Regions from separate parts of the Pseudoalteromonas sp. Of7M-16 genome, predicted to be linked through region 2. Evidence: predicted binding sites of a transcription regulator. Region 2 holds the regulator's gene; each other region holds the start of a gene.
The links. The regulator LexA, encoded in region 2, represses DNA repair genes until DNA is damaged. The targets are predictions, from matches to a motif close to TACTGTATNNNNATACAGTA.

Region 1 (4,400 bases), on a different contig from region 2:
AGCTCATAATCAAACACAACATTGTACTTTTCTTTGGCTAAAGTTTTAACAAAATCAATTAGTGGCTTTTCTTTTTCCCATTTATCTGATTTTTTGTATGATTTGACCCGCGTGGGTCCAAGGCGGGAAGGAGCATTTATCGCCAATAAAAGGTTTTTTTGGGCTTTAACTTGTTCTGAATCCCCTTCTTTTATTTCTACAGCTTTTGGTCTATACAACTCCACCAAGTCACCAAAAATCGCTTTATTACCCGCGTAAATCGATTTAGCTGTTGATGCAAACTCATTGTCAGCATCAAGATTGGACCTTTCCGTATACAGTTTTTCTAGGCCATCCTTGTGGGTTGTAGTGTTTCTAATGTTTTTATCGACCCCTCTACTAGAGGCCGTGTTTTTTGAACGGAGAGGTTGTGTGGTTTGCATAATCTAAATCACCATCAATTTATTTACCAATCAAGTTAATATCAATAGTGACGAGTCATTGCAGGATTTGTGATTTGTAGTGGGAAACTTTTTCTAATTGGCCGTTGTTCCAGCACAGTATAATAAAACAACGAAAGGTAGAGGCTCCTTGTTACTTGGTTGTGTTGGAATATTGCTTGTTGACCAACCAGGGTTAAACACACTCTACACACAAAATCTGTGGATAAAAACTCAGCATTTAATTACAGGAATATCCGGCCACCTTGTCGTATAGCGTGGAGACAAAAACTCTCTGCGCATTTCCCATTTTTGGGTTTGCAACTCAGACCCAATACGCGCAGCAGCAGAGCCATACCTATTGTTTATTTCATCTAAGCATCTCATTAATTCCGGCTTGTCTTGAGATTGATTAAACATATCAGATTGCTGAAATACATCATCTTCTAGCTCAATAGCACCTATGCCAGCTTTGTAGTACCGTACACCCGGTTTATATAATTGACTAAATATGCTCTCAACAGCATTGGCAAACACCGTAGCATCATTACTTGATACGGGAAGCTCTTTAATAAATGACTTTTTGAAATAGTCATTTTCGTGTGGTGAACTATGGGCAAATATCACAATGCGTTTTGCCAGTGATTTTTGCTTGCGTAGCTTTTTGGTAACGATAGAGCAGTGTGAAGCGAGCGAAGCTTTAAGGGAAATTGGGTCAGTAACGCGCTCACCAAAGCTTCGGGTACTATAGACCTCCTTCTTTCGTTGCTTTACCTCGCTCCAAGATAGACATTCCTCACCATTTAACTCTGCGATAGTACGCTCGAGCACAACGCTGAATTGTTGGCGCATCAGTCGTGGGTTTTGCTTTGCTAAATCTAGCGCCGTTTCGATGCCGAATAGCTGAAGCTTCTTTGTTAGTCTGCGGCCAATTCCCCAAACATCGCCTACGCTAATTTTAGAAAGTATCTGTCTGCGATTTTGCTCGTTATCGATTACTGCAACACCTGTTGCATCTGGAAACTTTTTAGCTGCGTGATTTGCTGCTTTTGCAAGCGTTGGGGTTAGGCCAAAGCCAACTCCTACGGGCAATTTAGTATTTCGCCAAACGGAACGGCGTATCAAATGACCATAGTCATACCAAGATGAAACAACGTCAGAATACCCGTCAAACTTTAGGAATGACTCATCGATAGAGTAGATATAGTGGTTGTCGCTAAATTGATTAATGACGTTCATCATCTTGTCTGACAGGTCAGCATAGAGCTCATAATTAGATGATTTGATCACTACACCGTGCTTTACAAGTGCATCTTTGAATTTAAAGTATGGCTCAAACTTTGGAACGCCTAAACGCCGGGCCTCTGGCGATGCAGCCACAATACACCCATCATTATTCGATAAAACAACAACGGGCTTTTTGCGTATGCTTGGATCGAATACTTTCTCCGCAGACGCATAAAACGATGTCGCATCTACTAGTGCATACATTTAGTCAATTCCGAATTTGAACGGTGCATACGCACTGAACCAATGACAACACCCTCTAATTGGAAATTATCGCAATCACTAATTCGGACTGGAGAATATATGGGAGATGCAGAGCGTAATAGCCTGTTCTCCATATCTATAAGTTTACATACAAACTCATTATTAAAATTCGCAACTATCACATCGTTCTGCTGCGGCTGGACAGCTCTATCTACAACAAGTAGATCGCCGTCAAAAATCCCAACACCTTGCATTGAGTCGCCTGACGCTAGTCCGATAAACGTTGCATTTGGGTGTCGCACTAATAATTGATCTAAAGACAGTCCTAGTTCTCTGTATTCGGCCGCGGGAGATTCAAATCCTGTGATCCCAGCTTGTGCCTTAATTGGTATTACTTTCATACGTCAACCTATACTGTATACATATACAGTATAGGTTGGGAGAGCTTTAAGGATCAAGTTTAATAGTTACATTTAACAGTTAATTAAAATTTTATATTCATAATTGAAAAGTAGTTGCTCAAATAGTAAGTTAGCAACCGAAAATGCTTAGTGCTTTAGTTTAAGATTTTAACTACCTTTAATGACCCCATTATTGAGGGGTCAAAGAGGGGTCACAAAAAAGGCCTATACATTCAAAGATATTGATATGTGAAATTATAAAGCAATACAAATCAGAAGTTTAGAAAACCCATCACCACTTATTCCACGCAAAGCCATAAAGGCAGTTTGTAATGTGGACCTTTATCAACGAATTAACTAAGGAAAAGATAATGAAATTAATAAAGTGTCTGTTTTTAATGTCCGTAGCCATCAGTTCAAACAGTGTATTATCAGCCCCTTTTGAGGCACGCAGCCATAACGAAAACCACGCTTGGGAAGATGAAGCTATAACAGGCCAAGTAGCAGATAGCGCCCCTGAGACTAGGTTTTTAGGGTTTAATATCGAAGAAATAAATGGTGAACCTCATTTGTCAGCAACTGTAGCGGCCCCAAAAGGTCTTCAGTACTTGTACTTTGACATTGAAGCTTCACCGGTAGGGCTTCTCGCTTACAACGAAACATTTCCAAGAACACATAGCCAGACAACGTTAAAAGCAACCATCCCACTTTCCGAAGCCCTTGAGAAAGTTCAGCACTCGGATTTCATTGAAATTTCTTTAATTTCCATGGACTCAATACCAGGCTACCGCCTAAACTCACTCAGATACAATAAACAGGCACTATTAGAGCTACTGGAAAGCGTAACTGATAACCAAGATTACAGCCTTGTAGTTCAGCAACCAATCGATTTAAAAGGGAATGAATATGGGCTTTTAGATGGCGTAATAAAATACTGTATGAACCACGATAGTATTCGCTGCGACTATAGTTACCTCAACTACCCTAACTTTGACAAAGACGGTCCTTTGCAGTTTGCACTGCCTTTTAAAGGTGAGTTTACAGTTAACGCATACATCAATGAGCTTAAGTTTCGCGAGGACCTAACCAGTATAAATAAGGTACTTCCAACAGACTTTGAAGTATGGCTTGATAATGACCTATTTGGTTTAGGTAAAGATCGCTCTAATGCAAAAGCATTCCTGTCAAACTTCTTTACTCTTACACACAGCAAAAACGCTTTCACAAACCAATACCAAACTAAAGTTCAGTGGGAAATCCCTTGGCAACACGCAACTTTTCAACAAGGAGCATCATATAAACGAGCAACTCACGCGATCTGGTCCATGAATTTTGCGGTCCAAACAAATCGATATGGGAGTTTTCAAGATGCAACTCGTCAGGGGATCTCACTGTCCGAATATTTAAACGCAAATATCATTGAAAACATAAACTTTAGTGCTTTAGAGGGCACTGATGATAGCCTCCTCCAGTTACCTCCCATGTCTGTAGAATATTAAGTCTCGTATACATCAAAACCTAATGACAATGGTATATTTGCCCCATTGTCATTTTCAATTATTAAGCTCAATGCTAGAAAACTTCTCCCTTTTTTGAGCAAACTTCAAAAATGCCTGTATCAACCCATCAATATAAGTAACTCCGTAATAGGCTAATAAATTACCACTTTGTAAGTTTCGAGAAAGTTTCCTGAATTATTGTTTGCCTTGTAGAGACAACTTTTAAAACAAAACGTCACCAAGACAAAACTTTTAAGGACTATATATGAAACTTTCCAAATTTTTGCTAGCGCTAACAATCGCAGTGAGTTACCAAGCTCAATCAGAAGAAGATAGTGAACTAAAGATTGGCTTAGGTGGCGCGCTTATCACCCAAGATGAAGGGTATAAGGATGTCGGCAACGAAACTCAGTTCGTTCCTGCAATTGCGATTGAATACGGTGACTTCAGGCTACTCGGGCCTTATGCATCCTATACTTTTTATCGTAACGAATCATTTGAGATTTCGGCGATTGGCATGATGCGACTAGATGGTTACGAACAAGATGACAGTGATCTATTTAAGGGCATGGAAGACAGAGACATGAGCT
Region 2 (4,400 bases):
TTTAGAAATAGCGTTTTTTATCCAAAATTTTAGTTCTTTTATTAATAAATATTTTTTAATTTCTTTTTGATATATTGAAATTAACGCAATTATAAAAATTAAAAATAATATTATTCATTATGTTGAAAGTGATAATAAATGCTGTTAGGTTGGTTGTAGTTAATAAGGAGATAAAAATGTTATTAAAATTAAAGAAGAAAAACATCAAAGTGATTAGCCATGATAAAGCCAACGTCCCTGCGGAGATGACACCACAAGTTGCTGGCGGTTTATTTAAAACTTGGGAATGTACAGGTACAAGAACTTGCCCAGGAACATATACTACTACGGCTTGCTAACAAACTGAATAGAGCTACGTAAAGTAGCTCTATTTCCTGTTCAATAACTAAAGTATCGAATACCCTCATCAAAATTTTCATTTAAAAATAGTGTTATTACTTCCCTTTTATTCAGCCATGATGGATTTTTAGTTCATTAATAATTAAAAGTTTCTGGATAGAAGAAACTACTTCTGTTGAACCAACCTCGTTAATTCAAAGCTAAAGGCCTTAACCTTTTTAATAAAGAAAATAATATGAATAAAGCCGGACAAAGAACGAGACTTAAGTGAACCAGATACATTGCCTTTTATAAGTTGAGTTGGGGCTGAAGGCCTTCGGCGAAGTGTTGTTTAGAAAGCTCAAGAAGGAGAACTATTTGCCGCTTTGATTTATTAAATGGGCCATGAACCTACCACCGTTGCGACTCTATTTAACACTCATCACTTTGCTGTTTTTATAATTTGTCTAAGTATTCAACGATTAGCATTGCGATTTAATTTTAACTGTATATACTCACAGTAAATGCACTGTATGGAAAACCAGTTATATGCGACCATTGACTAAACGACAAGAACAAGTTTTTGAACTCATCAAAGTTTTTATCAAAGACACAGGTATGCCGCCAACGCGAGCGGAAATAGCGGAGTCTCTCGGTTTTCGCAGTGCAAATGCGGCAGAAGAGCATTTGAAAGCACTTGCCAAAAAAGGCGTTATAGAAATGGTACCAGGCGCCAGCAGAGGAATTCGCTTAGCTGAAGCTGATGAGCCGGAGCAATTAGGCTTACCTCTGGTTGGGCGTGTAGCCGCTGGCGAGCCTATTTTAGCGCAGGAGCATATCGAAAATCACTGCAAAGTTGACCCAGGCATGTTTCAACCTTCAGCCGATTATTTGCTCCGTGTTAACGGTATGAGTATGAAAAATATCGGTATCATGGACGGCGATTTGTTAGCGGTTCATCGCACTCAAGTCGCAAACAACGGTCAGGTGGTAGTCGCCCGTGTTGAAGAGGATGTGACTGTGAAGCGTTTTGAAAAAGTAGGGAAAAAAGTATTCTTACATGCAGAAAACGAGGACTTTTCGCCAATCGAAGTCGATCTTGAGCAGGAAGTGTTTAATATCGAAGGTTTAGCGGTAGGGGTTATCCGTGGCAATCTGTAAATAGCTTTTCATTTCGATAGCTCTTTGACGTTACTTTTTCATGGCTGGAGACGTGTCCTCCAGCTCGATTCTTTCAATTTTTCTCATCTTAATTTACTGCTGATCTTTTTAGCTCTAACTTCATATCATATACTTAATTACGATTTTATAACTTAGCTACCAAACTAGTTCGTATACGCGAGTGATTGAAGATAATTTTGCACTTATTTAGTTATTCGCGGTCAGAGCTATTCGTCTTAGTTTGTGGTGCCTAAAACTATAATTGTTTTTGTAAGTTACATTTGATTTCAAATGAGATCAAAGTATCTCTTTTGATTGTGCTACAACCACTGGAAATGAATTGATTATGGAGCGACTTATGACTTGGTTTCGTATTGTACTAATTTTTACATTTACATGTCTTGTTTCCGCATGTGCATCTACTTCACAAAATACGCGTTCAGGCTTTTTACCGAGCTATGATTCTTTGGCCCCTTCCGAAGAATATGAAGATACAGAACTTTATGTAAACAGTACGTTTGATCAAACAGCGCTCAGTCAGGTTGAAGTATTGTATATTCCTCAGTTTGAAGTATGGATAAATGTTCAAGATTCCGAGTTTTTGAATATAAACCCGCTACATGTTGCTAAGTTAAGCCACTATATGCAATCGCAAATGGTAAAAAAACTAGCTCCCCATTTTCAGGTGGTGACAGAAAAGCCGCTTAATCTGAATGAGCGAGTGTTGATGATAGAAGGGGCATTTACAGATGTTCAGTTTGAACCTGTTGCATTGCAAGTGAGAGACTTTGTCCCGATTCGCTTAGTCTATAATGCAGGAAAGACGGCCTACCTTGCTGCAACTGAGCAAACTGAGGCATTGACACATGTGTCTTTGGAGTCTGCTTTTTATCTTGGTAATAACCCTCAACCCGTAGTGATGATGACAGCACACAAAGAGCTAGATACCGTTTTAAAAGCAGATGGCACAGAGAATGTAGCAGCGGTTAAAGAAGTGCTAGATGTGTGGATAAATAACTTTGTTACGGCGATGACAAAACATCGCGATGTTAAATAGAATTAAAGGAGCTTTCATGAAGACAATAAAAAGCAAGCAGCTATGTGCAATGGCGTCAATTTGTCTTGCATTAATCGGTTGTTCAGACCAGCAGCCAGAGCAGCAGCAATCTGAACAACTTCGTCCCGTAAGGACAATGCTGCTTTCTTCTCAGGTAGACGGTCCTTTAGTTGAGTTTCCCGCAGTTGTAGATGCAGCTTCATCCGCAGATCTATCTTTTAAAGTATCAGGTGAAGTTACCGAGTTATTGGTAAAGCAAGGTGAAGAAATCCAATTAGGCGATGTAATTGCAAAGCTGGATACAACAGATTATCAGCTTTCACTAGATGACGCTCAAGCTAACTATAATAAAGCGCAGGCGGATTTCAGTCGAGCGAAACAGTTGATCAAGTCCGGCACAATTTCGCAATCGGACTATGATCAGCTGCAATCTCATTTTACAAGTGCAAAAAGCAAACTAGCAAACGCAAAAAATAACTTGTCTTATACGAATTTGAAAGCGTCATTTTCTGGGGTGGTTGCTAGAACTTATATAGAGCGCTTTGAAGAAGTACAGGCTAAGCAGGTTGTTGCGACGTTACAGGATATAAAACATGTCACACTTAAGGTTAACGTGCCTGAAAGTTTGATGATAAAAGTATCTAAAGACGCACCAAAACATATCATAGCCGAGTTTTCTGGAATACCAGATAAGACTTTCCCGCTGGATTTTGTTGAAGTAAGCACTCAAGCCGATGAAGTCACTAAAGCATATGAAGTTACCTTGAGCATGACTCGCCCTGAAAACTATAACATTTTACCAGGAATGACAGCCAAAGTTTTAGCTAAAGGTGCAGATGTCAACAAGAGTGGATTATACCTGCCAATAAATACTGTACTCAAAGACGCATCTGGAAATTATGTATGGACAGTTGAGCCTGCTGGTGCTGGCAAAGGTGAGATTAAAAAGAAATCTATTGTGATTGGTGATGTTTCAACATTAGGGTTTCCAGTGCTCAGTGGTGTGGCAGAAGGTGAGTACATTGTTACAGCGGGCATGAGTAAAGTAAGTGAAGGTCAACTTGTAAAGTTTAACAAGGAGGCACAGTGAATATAACCAGACTTGCTTTAGAAAATAACCGTACTACCTGGGTATTGATCGCTGCGCTATTGTTTTTTGGCATTGTGTCATTCAATAAAATGCCAAAAGACTATGATCCCGGTTTTATTATTAGAACAGCGCAAGTTATTACTTACTTTCCTGGTGCGAGCCCACAGCGTGTAGAGGAACTAGTTACAGATCAAATCGAAAAGGTAGTTCAGCAAATTCCTGAACTGGATTTTGTCAGCAGTACCTCGAAAACAGGGGTGTCCATTGTTAGCGTCAATATTAAAGAAAGCTACAAGAATATGCGGCCTATCTGGGACAACCTGCGACGTAAAATACAAAGTATTGAGCAAGATCTTCCCAGTGATGCACAAACGCCTATCGTCAACGATGAGTTTGGTGATGTCTTTGGCATTGTGATCGGCCTGACAGCTGAAGGGTATAGTTATCGTGAGATGGAGGATGTTGCTGAGCAGGTCAGAGACACATTACTTCGCTTACCGGAAGCTGCAAAGGTTGAGATATACGGTAACCAAGAGCAACGGGTCTTTATTGAATTTGAAAATGCGAGGCTAGGAGCCTTAGGTATTTCGCCCAGTCAACTTAAAGATCAATTAGCGTCACGAAATATCGTCAACCCCGGTGGCTCTATTTATATTAATGATGAAACATTGGCACTAGAGCCAAGTGGCAACTTTGAATCAGTCGAAGATATAGCCAATACGATAATCAATGTACCTGGTAGCGAGCAGGTTTTGCTGCTTTCAGACATTGCAG
Region 3 (4,400 bases), on a different contig from region 2:
ATTGTGTTAGTATTATGGCAACTATAACCCCCACGATTACTACGTATTATCGAGTTGAATACTTAGAGAAATGAAGGTGAGCTTGAATGCGCTTGAGCGAATTTTTGCGGCCTTGTGTTTTTGCGTACTAGTTTTAATAGGAAAAAAATACACATGTTTTCAGAACTAAAACCACTTCCTACAGACCCAATTTTGGGCCTAATGGCAGCTTATAAGCAAGACGATAACCCTAAAAAAATTGATTTAGGCGTTGGTGTATATAAAGATGAGCAAGGTGCTACTCCGGTTTTAAAAGCGGTTAAAAAAGCAGAAGCATTTCGTTTAGAAAACGAAACCACAAAATCGTACATTGGGTTAGCTGGTAACTTAGACTTTTGCGCTAAGATGGAAGAGTTGTTATTAAGCAATAGTCACACTACATTACTTGCCAACCGAGTGCGTACGGCGCAGACGCCAGGTGGCACAGGCTCTTTGCGCGTAGCTGCTGAATTCATTAAGCGTTGTAATAAAGATGCGACGGTTTGGGTGACGACACCAACTTGGGCAAACCATATTAGCCTATTTGAAGCTGCTGGCTTGACAGTAAAAGAGTACCCTTACTACGACTACGAGAATAAAGGGCTACTTTTTGACGAGATGATTGATACGCTGAAGCAAGTGCCAAAGGGTGACGTTGTTTTAGTTCATGCATGTTGCCACAATCCAAGTGGTATGGATCTGAATGCCGAACAGTGGCAGATTTTTGCGGACCTTGCTAAAGAGGTTGGCTTTACTCCACTTGTAGACATTGCTTATCAAGGTTTTGGTACCAGCCTAGACGAAGATGCTAATGGTCTACGTTTGCTAGCTCAAACAGTAGAAGAGATGATCATTTGTTCTTCATGCTCTAAAAACTTTGGTCTTTACCGTGAGCGTATTGGTGCATGTTCTGTTATCTCTAAAGATGCAGCGAATGCGGATGTTGCAAACTCAGTTCTATTAAGCGTAGTACGCAGCATCTATTCTATGCCACCGGCACATGGTGCCGACATTGTAAATACTATCCTTTCAAGTGATGAGTTAACACAAGAGTGGCATCAAGAGCTTGCTGAAATGCGTGATCGTATTAACGGTTTACGTAGCCTTGTAAAAGATAGCTTAGCGCAGAGAAATACTGGACATGATTTCTCATTCATTGAGCGCCAGCACGGTATGTTCTCATTCTTAGGTATTAATAAAGAGCAAATTAACCGCCTACGTGAGGAATATTCAATCTATATCGTGGGTTCTAGCCGTGTAAATGTGGCGGGTATTAGCCAAAGCAATATTGATTATTTTGCTGATGCAGTTGCTGCTGTTTTAAAATAATCGCTACGTCGGTTATATAAAACTAAAACGCCGAACTATATTAATAGTGCGGCGTTTTTGCGTTTTTGGAACGAATAAGTCAGTAAAGGTAATTTAAGAACCAAGTAATATTTATGCTTGCTTTATAGCAGTGACCTTATCCTCGGCGACTTCGTCAGTAACTTCTTCGGCTTTCTTGGACGCTTTTTTATTGTCTTTCTCTGCTGATGGTTTACTGCCTTTGAGTACAGAAATAAAATCGTCTTTATACTTTGCCATTTCTAGAGCCAGTGATTCAACTTGTTGCTCGCTAAGTGGTACATCTACCTTATCTAGCATTGCTTCAAGCGCTTCTGCAACATCCAGCATTTTATCGTAGGCATCAGCCTCTTTTTTGCTAGTAAATGTCATTCGCTCTACTCCGTTTCTTTCAACCACATACTTTACTATAACAGCCATGATGACCCTCCATAAAACACTGTTTTTTTATACAGTAAACTGTATTTGCTATTAATGCAACTTAAAGGCACTTCATTAGACGATCCATATGAAAAAAACACAATGAAAATATTAGTAAGCATTTTACAAAAGTAATCGTTAAATCTTATGGTTAGATAGCTTATTTAGTTTTTTAAGCAGTGTTAGACTCATAAACTTTTAAGGAAAATTAAATGCGAAGACATACATGGATTCTTGGACTGATAGTAGCAGTATTTTTGTTGAGTAATTTGGTTCAGGCGCAAGATGTAAACCCGCCTGAACAAGCGCCACTGGTTGTAAATGTGAACACAGCGCAAGTAAATGAGCTGATCCAGCTACCTGGGATTGGTGAGGCAAAAGCGCAGGCAATTGTGATCTCTAGGGAGCAAAATGGTAGATTTGTGGATGTGCAGGAATTAGAGAGAGTGAAAGGGATAGGAAAGGGCCTAATTGAAAAGTTAAAAGCTCACGTGGTATTTGAGTAAGCCAGAGTCTCGCAGAGCCTATGTTTGGCTCTGCTTAAACTGTTCAAGCGCTTGGTCTATATTTTTCAACGCAAACTGTATTTCGATTGGCGCAGTGAGCAATGGATAAGCAAGGCCCGCAACAAGTAGCACAGGTAACAATGCCCACCCTTCAAAATATGCCAATGCCATAAAAAGGGGTGTTAACAATATCAGCTTACATACTGCCAAAAATACCTTACTTTTCGCCGATAGCATTGACAGTGCAATTGCTTGGACTTTTTGCTTGTCTCGTAGCGACAGGGTTGAAAGCTTGGAAACCTGACTCAGTCTAAAAATCATATCTATCTCAAATCTACTTCTTAAAAATAATCAATGGCGCAAAGATTAAAAAGCTAATCGAATACACTGCAAAGACCACAGCCATCCAGCCGGGCATTGATAAACCAGCAAACGACCAGTCTATACTAGAACAGCTGCCAGTCACAGCGAAAAACGATGGGATCCATTCGTGCAATGGAACTGGGAAGTCTGGTTCAAAAGCACACGTAAAGGCAAAAGGATCTGTTGTGGTTTGCATAGAAAGGTGTTCACGTGCAAGCAACCAACCCCAAATTGAGGCTATGCCCCATCCAGCTGTAGCGATGAGTCGGACGATATAGATACCTTTACCACATAGGCCAATTAGTGCGGCAATTAATACACCTAACATAGCAGTACGTTGGTAGATACACATCACGCAAGGCTCTAAACCCATGGCATACTGAAAATATAGTGCGACAACTTCGAAAATAAGTGCACTTATAAACAATAGCGCCCAAGCGTTGGTAGAGCGAGAAAAGCTCGCAAGTCTTTCAATCATGTATATCTCCTTTTTTGGCCGCTATTATGGCGATGTAGTACGAAGGCATCAAGACCTTTACATTTACGACAAGCCACAAAGAGGCAATTATGTTCTGGCCTATTTACCTTGGTGCGTATAATTCGTATTGCAAACAGTGTATTAGTCACTTGATTTACAGTTAAGTTCCCTTTTTACTTCTTGCTCAGTTGTTCAATGTGAGAGCGTGCGGGTCTACATTCTACCCGACAATCCCGTCATGGTACTGAGTTTAAATTGAGTGCCAAACTGAATTTAATCGGAGCTAGATTAAAAATGTAATCAATTGATGTTAACTATATAGATCAGGTGCGAATTAAACATGCGGGATAAATGCACAGATTGAAGTCGGGCGTAAAGGCTTTATGGTAAGTGGTGTGTTTATTTAGATGAAAGGAATTGGATTAGTCGACCCTTTTTAAATGCGCAATAGTTAATAACCTGAACATCAATTTGCAGTTGCGCTTGTTACTTTATATCCATCTGGTACAATCAGTAGATTAACGAGTTGCAGTATCATGCTCCGCCTGCTTTCGAGAGTCGCTTGCGTTGAATGTATCTAGCCTTAGGTTGTAAATTAAGTGGTGCTAAATGAGAATTTTTAAAGCCAAGAGCCCAGCGGGATTCGCTGAGGAATATATAGTTGAATCGATTTGGAATGGAGAGTTTCCACCTGGGTCTATTTTACCGGCTGAGCGTGAACTATCAGAGCTAATCGGTGTGACTCGCACAACCTTAAGAGAAGTTTTACAGCGATTGGCCCGCGATGGATGGCTAACAATTCAACATGGTAAGCCAACCAGAGTTAATAATTTTTGGGAAACTTCAGGTCTTAATATCCTGGAAGCTCTAGCTCGACTTGATGAAGACAAAGTTCCCGAGTTGACGGACCAGCTGTTGTCAGCCAGAACCAACATTAGTGCTATCTATACACGCGCGGCGATCAAGCTAAGTCCAGAAAAAGTGATCGAAATACTAGCACAATATGCAGAGTTGCCAGATACAGCAGAAGCTTTTGCAGATTATGATTATCAAGTGCATCATCAACTTGCGATTGCTGGTGGCAATAAGATTTATGTCCTCATCCTGAATGGTTTTAGAGGTTTGTATTCGAAGATTGGTTGTCATTACTTTTCAGAGCCAAAAATTCGAAAAATCACCAGAGAGTTTTATCGCGATTTAACAGAACTTGCTCAGCAAGGCGATCATGATCGCGCGATATCGCTGATACGTAAATATGGTCACCAGTC
Region 4 (4,400 bases), on a different contig from region 2:
GGTAGCTTTTCAGCAAAGCTCATTGCTTCTGACACGCGGCCTGTGCTCACTTCAAATAACTCAGCTAGCTTTTCTTGGTTTAGCTTTTCTTGGCTGTTGCGCTTCATTTCAAGCATGGAAAAGCCAAGATCTATAATGCTCGGCTCTTCATACGTATCAGCGATAGACGTTAGCGACTTTCTATCTGAGTGAGATACTTGGTCTGCTGGTGCAACAAGAATAACAAATACGCCATTTTCTGTAAGCTGAACACATTTACGTCTACGCATACCGGCTAAGACTTCGATTCGTCCGTCTTGGTGTTCAACACCATACGCATGAACAGAATTTCTGCCTTGCTCTCTAATTTCTGGCAATATGTCCATGACAGAGCCAATTGTAATGTGTTGTTCTGAGCGCTTGTTAGTTGGCGATTTAAAAGTTTTCTCTGCAATTTCAGCGCTTGGTATTTCTACCGTTCTGAATGTTACTTCCTTGCCAGATTTCAAAGTCATTTTTGATTGCTGGCCTTGGATCGCGGCTAAAGCATTAGCTTTAACTTTGCCGCGATTTTTATTTTGGTATGGATTATAGATTGTCATTGTTAACTGCTCACATCAGAAATGTATAACATTAATTCTCTTGCACAGGCATTGAGCTGCAATTGCGCTTTATCAAGTTGCTTGTTTGGTACAACCTTGTCTGATTTCTTAAAATCAAACACAGTGCATTCTTGCTGTACTGCTTTTTCAAACGCGGTACTTCTAGGAATAACGTTATTTAGTAAATCACTGCCAAGAGTCTCTTTCATCTTATCTAAGATGTGTTTGTCTCGGTTGTACTCTTCTTCATAGTTAGTTGCTAGCACCTTCCACCAGCCGATATTTTCACCTTTACTTGGTAGGCTTTCAAAGGTGCTAGGAAGTGCTTTAATGAATTTTTGCGTTGACTCCCAATCCAGTGCATGAGCCATACAAGGGATCAACATGCCTGTTGCTGCTTCAAATGCAGACCACACAAGCGGATTCATAGTTGGTGCTGTGTCGATAAAAATAAAGTCAAAGTCATCTTTCACAACATCAATGATTTTGGTTTTTAGTAGGCTCAAGCTTTCCATGTCTGTATCACCGCCGTTTTGTGCTTTTTCTAGCACTTTTAACCATGCAGCACTATTAAAGCGCTCATCTTCAGGAAAGGCCGGAAGAATAGACAGATTAGGTATATGCGTTTCAACCAATGAGTTGTTTACGATGTCTTTATGAGAAAGTCCGTTCTTTCTCAATGCATTATAGATGCTGTCCGGCTCTTCATCACCCAACATAATATCTACGGCTGTTAAGATGGTTGCATCATTTTCAACGTCAATGTTTGCATGTTTGGCTTGCGAGCCTTGCGGATCTAAATCAATGAGCAATACACGCTTTCTGTTTATTAGCTCTAAAGATACTGCTGTTGCGATAGATACAGAGGTGGTTGTTTTACCAGTGCCACCTTTAAGGTTAGAGATAACTGTAACCACACAGTCGCTAAACTTGTCTCTCCATGCAGGCGTACCGCGCTTTTCCATCAGTGTATGAATATGATAAAGCGTGTATTTATACTGGTTTGAGATTTTTAAAACTTCTGGTAATTCGCCGCTTTCGCGCAACTCATTTACAAAATCTTTAAATGCTACGTGATTCATTCCAAGTAGCTCAGCAACTTCTGAGGCTGGCTTAGAGTGATTTAAAATTAAGTTTGAAATTTCCTCTTTTGACTTGGCTTGCTCAGCCAGCAATTGATAGTTGTTAACTTCATTTTCAATCTTTTGAATTGTTTTAGCTAAAGATTCTGTAATCATGACCAAATCCTAAAAATTATCCTTTAAGTTATTTTTAAGTTCTATAGTGAAATTTTGGCGCAGAACTTAAATTTTCATTTAGTTTATGTTTTTAGTTTTGGTTATGCAATTAAAGATTGAAAATAATTGAAGATTTTTTATCCACAGATTTTGTGAGTAAGCTGTGACCCTTCTATATACATACAAAGAAAGGTGAAACTGTAATTTTTAAAGTTTATACTGTATATAAATACAGTTTTTAAGGGTTTTACCAATGAACTCAAATGGTATTTCTTATTCAGAATGCACTTTAACGCTAGATCAGATAATTGCACCGGACCGACACAGTATCTTCTTTGGTCGTGTATCAGGTGACTCGATGAATGAGCTAGGCATTTTTGATGGTGATCTACTTGTGGTAGACCGTGGAGTCGAACCAAAGGACCAAGACGTTATTGTGGCAAATCTGAATGGCGAGTTTGTCTGTAAGATATTGGATATAGAAAACAGAATGCTTGTATCTGCCAATCCTAGCTATAAACCAGTTTATATTAACGAGTGTGATGTATTTAGCTTTGAAGGTGTTGTAACCAGTTCAGTGAGAGTATTTAGATCTAGGTCCGGTATTCGCTCAAAACTACGCTAAACCAATAATCACCTCCTTGCAATGCCCATATAACTAAATGAACTATTAAACACAATACAAATTACTAAATGTAACTTGCAATTTCACTTGGTTTGCGCTAATGGGGAATCGTGATATAATGGAATTATAAACTAAACGAAATGAGGAATTTTTAGAGAGAAGATAAATAAATTAAGAATATAAAAACTGACTTTTAATAGAGTAAATCACCGAATGAGCACTAGGACTCAATCGGCAACTTGAACAAATATGATGAACATATTCGCAGATTAGACACCTCCGATTATATTCATCAGCTTCAAATTGTCAATGTTTGACCCTGTGCCATTCAGCATATAATTACATTTATAATAGGAGGCCGAATGGCTACAATCCTAGCGTCTTTGTGCGCTTTCATCACACTTATTATTACGCTGCTTGCTAACTTTTTACCGCTGCTTATCGCTATTACTGCAATGCTAACTCCAATTATCGCCTTCTACTTGCTCCGCTTGAGAGTGAAACTTGAGAAACTTAAAATCAAAGATACAAACCTCTCTATTGAAGAGAAAAGGCTATCTATTGAATTAAAAAAGATTGAATTAGCTGAGAAAAGGGATTAATCAGGGTAGAACCTAAATGGCGGCTTCTTGTCGCCTTTATTTACGGTCCAAACGGTGATATTTAATCTGTTTGCTTCAATGGTTTTCTTAATTCGCTTCAGGTAGCGGCTTTTTGTGCGATCATTCACTATTAATACTATGCCTGCTTTTCTGTTGGTCATTGACGCATAATAAAGAGACTGTCCAATGGCTTCAGCCCATTTCTTGCTCCAATCATACTCAATAGCATAAGCGGTGTTCAGGCAATCAATGCGCGCTCTATCCGGTAGCGTGTGCTCAATCTAGCCTCTGCAATGGTATTCAACGTAATCCTGTTCCTTCCATACTTTATCGTCTAGCGTTGGTTTTGTGCCTGCGCCAGTTGTAGCTATGGCTGAAGTGCATAGAAATGCAAGAGGTAATAGAGAGGTGCTGAGCTTCATGTTTAGTCCTTTGCGTTGCTTGGCTGAAAACTATAAAGCTCTGAATTGATGTTGTCTAGGTAAGGCGGAATACTCCGCCTTGTACTTAGGCCGCTTGTTGCTGGTGGTGTTTAATATAGCGTGTCACTATCTCTTTGTTTTCGTCTAAATCCATGCCTTCTTGCTCAGCCTGTAAAATAAGCTCACTAAATGGCACAGGACCAAGATTAAACAATCGACCTGAACGGTAGTCATCTAAAAAGTTATTAGCAAGTTGCGGTAACTGTCCGGCTGGTTTAGTTTGAGTTGATTTTAGCCACTTCTTAAATGGCTCTAGTTTCATAGTGGTGATGTCACCTAAACCATCCCAACCAGCATCATAATTAGAAAGGTATGCTTTTCTGGCTTCGGCTAGGCTATCAAAGCCAAACATAACTTTGTGCTCATCAAAAGAGCCGTCCTTTCCAACTTGGTCAATGATATATACCGAATCAAACTCGGTACTGTCACCAACAAATACATCAATCGGATCACCATCTGCACCATGCGAGCCTTTGAAGTCACCATAATGATGTTTCATGGTGATGGACCACTCTTTACCATCTTTAGATTTTCCGCTGCGAGTTGAGCCTTTTGGATTCTCGATACGAATATCTATACCCGCAATGGTGATGTCACCTTTTTTGTAGTTACCAGCTAGCTTTTGCTTTTCAGTTGGTTCAGGTGTGCCGTTGTCACCTGTAGCGGCTGTATTCGCCGCTTCAGTGATATTGTTACCGTTATCGTCAATTAAGCCTCTAATGCGCTTTCTGATGAATGAAAAGCGCTCCACCAGCTTAATCTTTTTGCTTAAATCGCTAGTGGCACTCAAATCTTTTTTGATTTGAGCACCTTCTTGCAATAGTTTCATCTTTGTATTGAAGTCTAAAGCCATATTAAAGCGCCTCCACCTT

Region 1: umuD (translesion error-prone DNA polymerase V autoproteolytic subunit) is a predicted target of LexA. The motif match lies at 2,323-2,342, and genes of this name have one in related genera.
Region 3: MHN81_RS10080 (YebG family protein) is a predicted target of LexA. The motif match lies at 1,803-1,822, and genes of this name have one in related genera.
Region 4: MHN81_RS23430 (S24 family peptidase) is a predicted target of LexA. The motif match lies at 2,037-2,056, and genes of this name have one in related genera.

What each region holds. Positions count from the first base shown of each region.
Region 1 covers NZ_JAKRFY010000013.1:68,132-72,531, forward strand. The annotation lists gene MHN81_RS14500 (hypothetical protein) at 1-422, opposite strand, end outside; gene MHN81_RS14505 (Y-family DNA polymerase) at 654-1,910, opposite strand; gene umuD (translesion error-prone DNA polymerase V autoproteolytic subunit) at 1,898-2,311, opposite strand; gene MHN81_RS14515 (hypothetical protein) at 2,683-3,810, shown strand; gene MHN81_RS14520 (MipA/OmpV family protein) at 4,076-4,400, shown strand, end outside.
Region 2 covers NZ_JAKRFY010000046.1:19,322-23,721, reverse strand. The annotation lists gene MHN81_RS27570 (hypothetical protein) at 177-338, shown strand; gene lexA (transcriptional repressor LexA) at 868-1,479, shown strand; gene MHN81_RS27560 (DUF3313 family protein) at 1,838-2,536, shown strand; gene MHN81_RS27555 (efflux RND transporter periplasmic adaptor subunit) at 2,553-3,626, shown strand; gene MHN81_RS27550 (efflux RND transporter permease subunit) at 3,623-4,400, shown strand, end outside.
Region 3 covers NZ_JAKRFY010000008.1:74,322-78,721, reverse strand. The annotation lists gene MHN81_RS10085 (amino acid aminotransferase) at 154-1,347, shown strand; gene MHN81_RS10080 (YebG family protein) at 1,459-1,785, opposite strand; gene MHN81_RS10075 (ComEA family DNA-binding protein) at 1,998-2,291, shown strand; gene MHN81_RS10070 (hypothetical protein) at 2,310-2,612, opposite strand; gene dsbB (disulfide bond formation protein DsbB) at 2,626-3,132, opposite strand; gene fadR (fatty acid metabolism transcriptional regulator FadR) at 3,742-4,400, shown strand, end outside.
Region 4 covers NZ_JAKRFY010000030.1:33,975-38,374, forward strand. The annotation lists gene MHN81_RS23420 (hypothetical protein) at 1-581, opposite strand, end outside; gene MHN81_RS23425 (ParA family protein) at 584-1,819, opposite strand; gene MHN81_RS23430 (S24 family peptidase) at 2,073-2,444, shown strand; gene MHN81_RS23435 (hypothetical protein) at 2,807-3,046, shown strand; gene MHN81_RS23440 (hypothetical protein) at 3,328-3,468, opposite strand; gene MHN81_RS23445 (hypothetical protein) at 3,554-4,381, opposite strand; gene MHN81_RS23450 (hypothetical protein) at 4,383-4,400, opposite strand, start outside.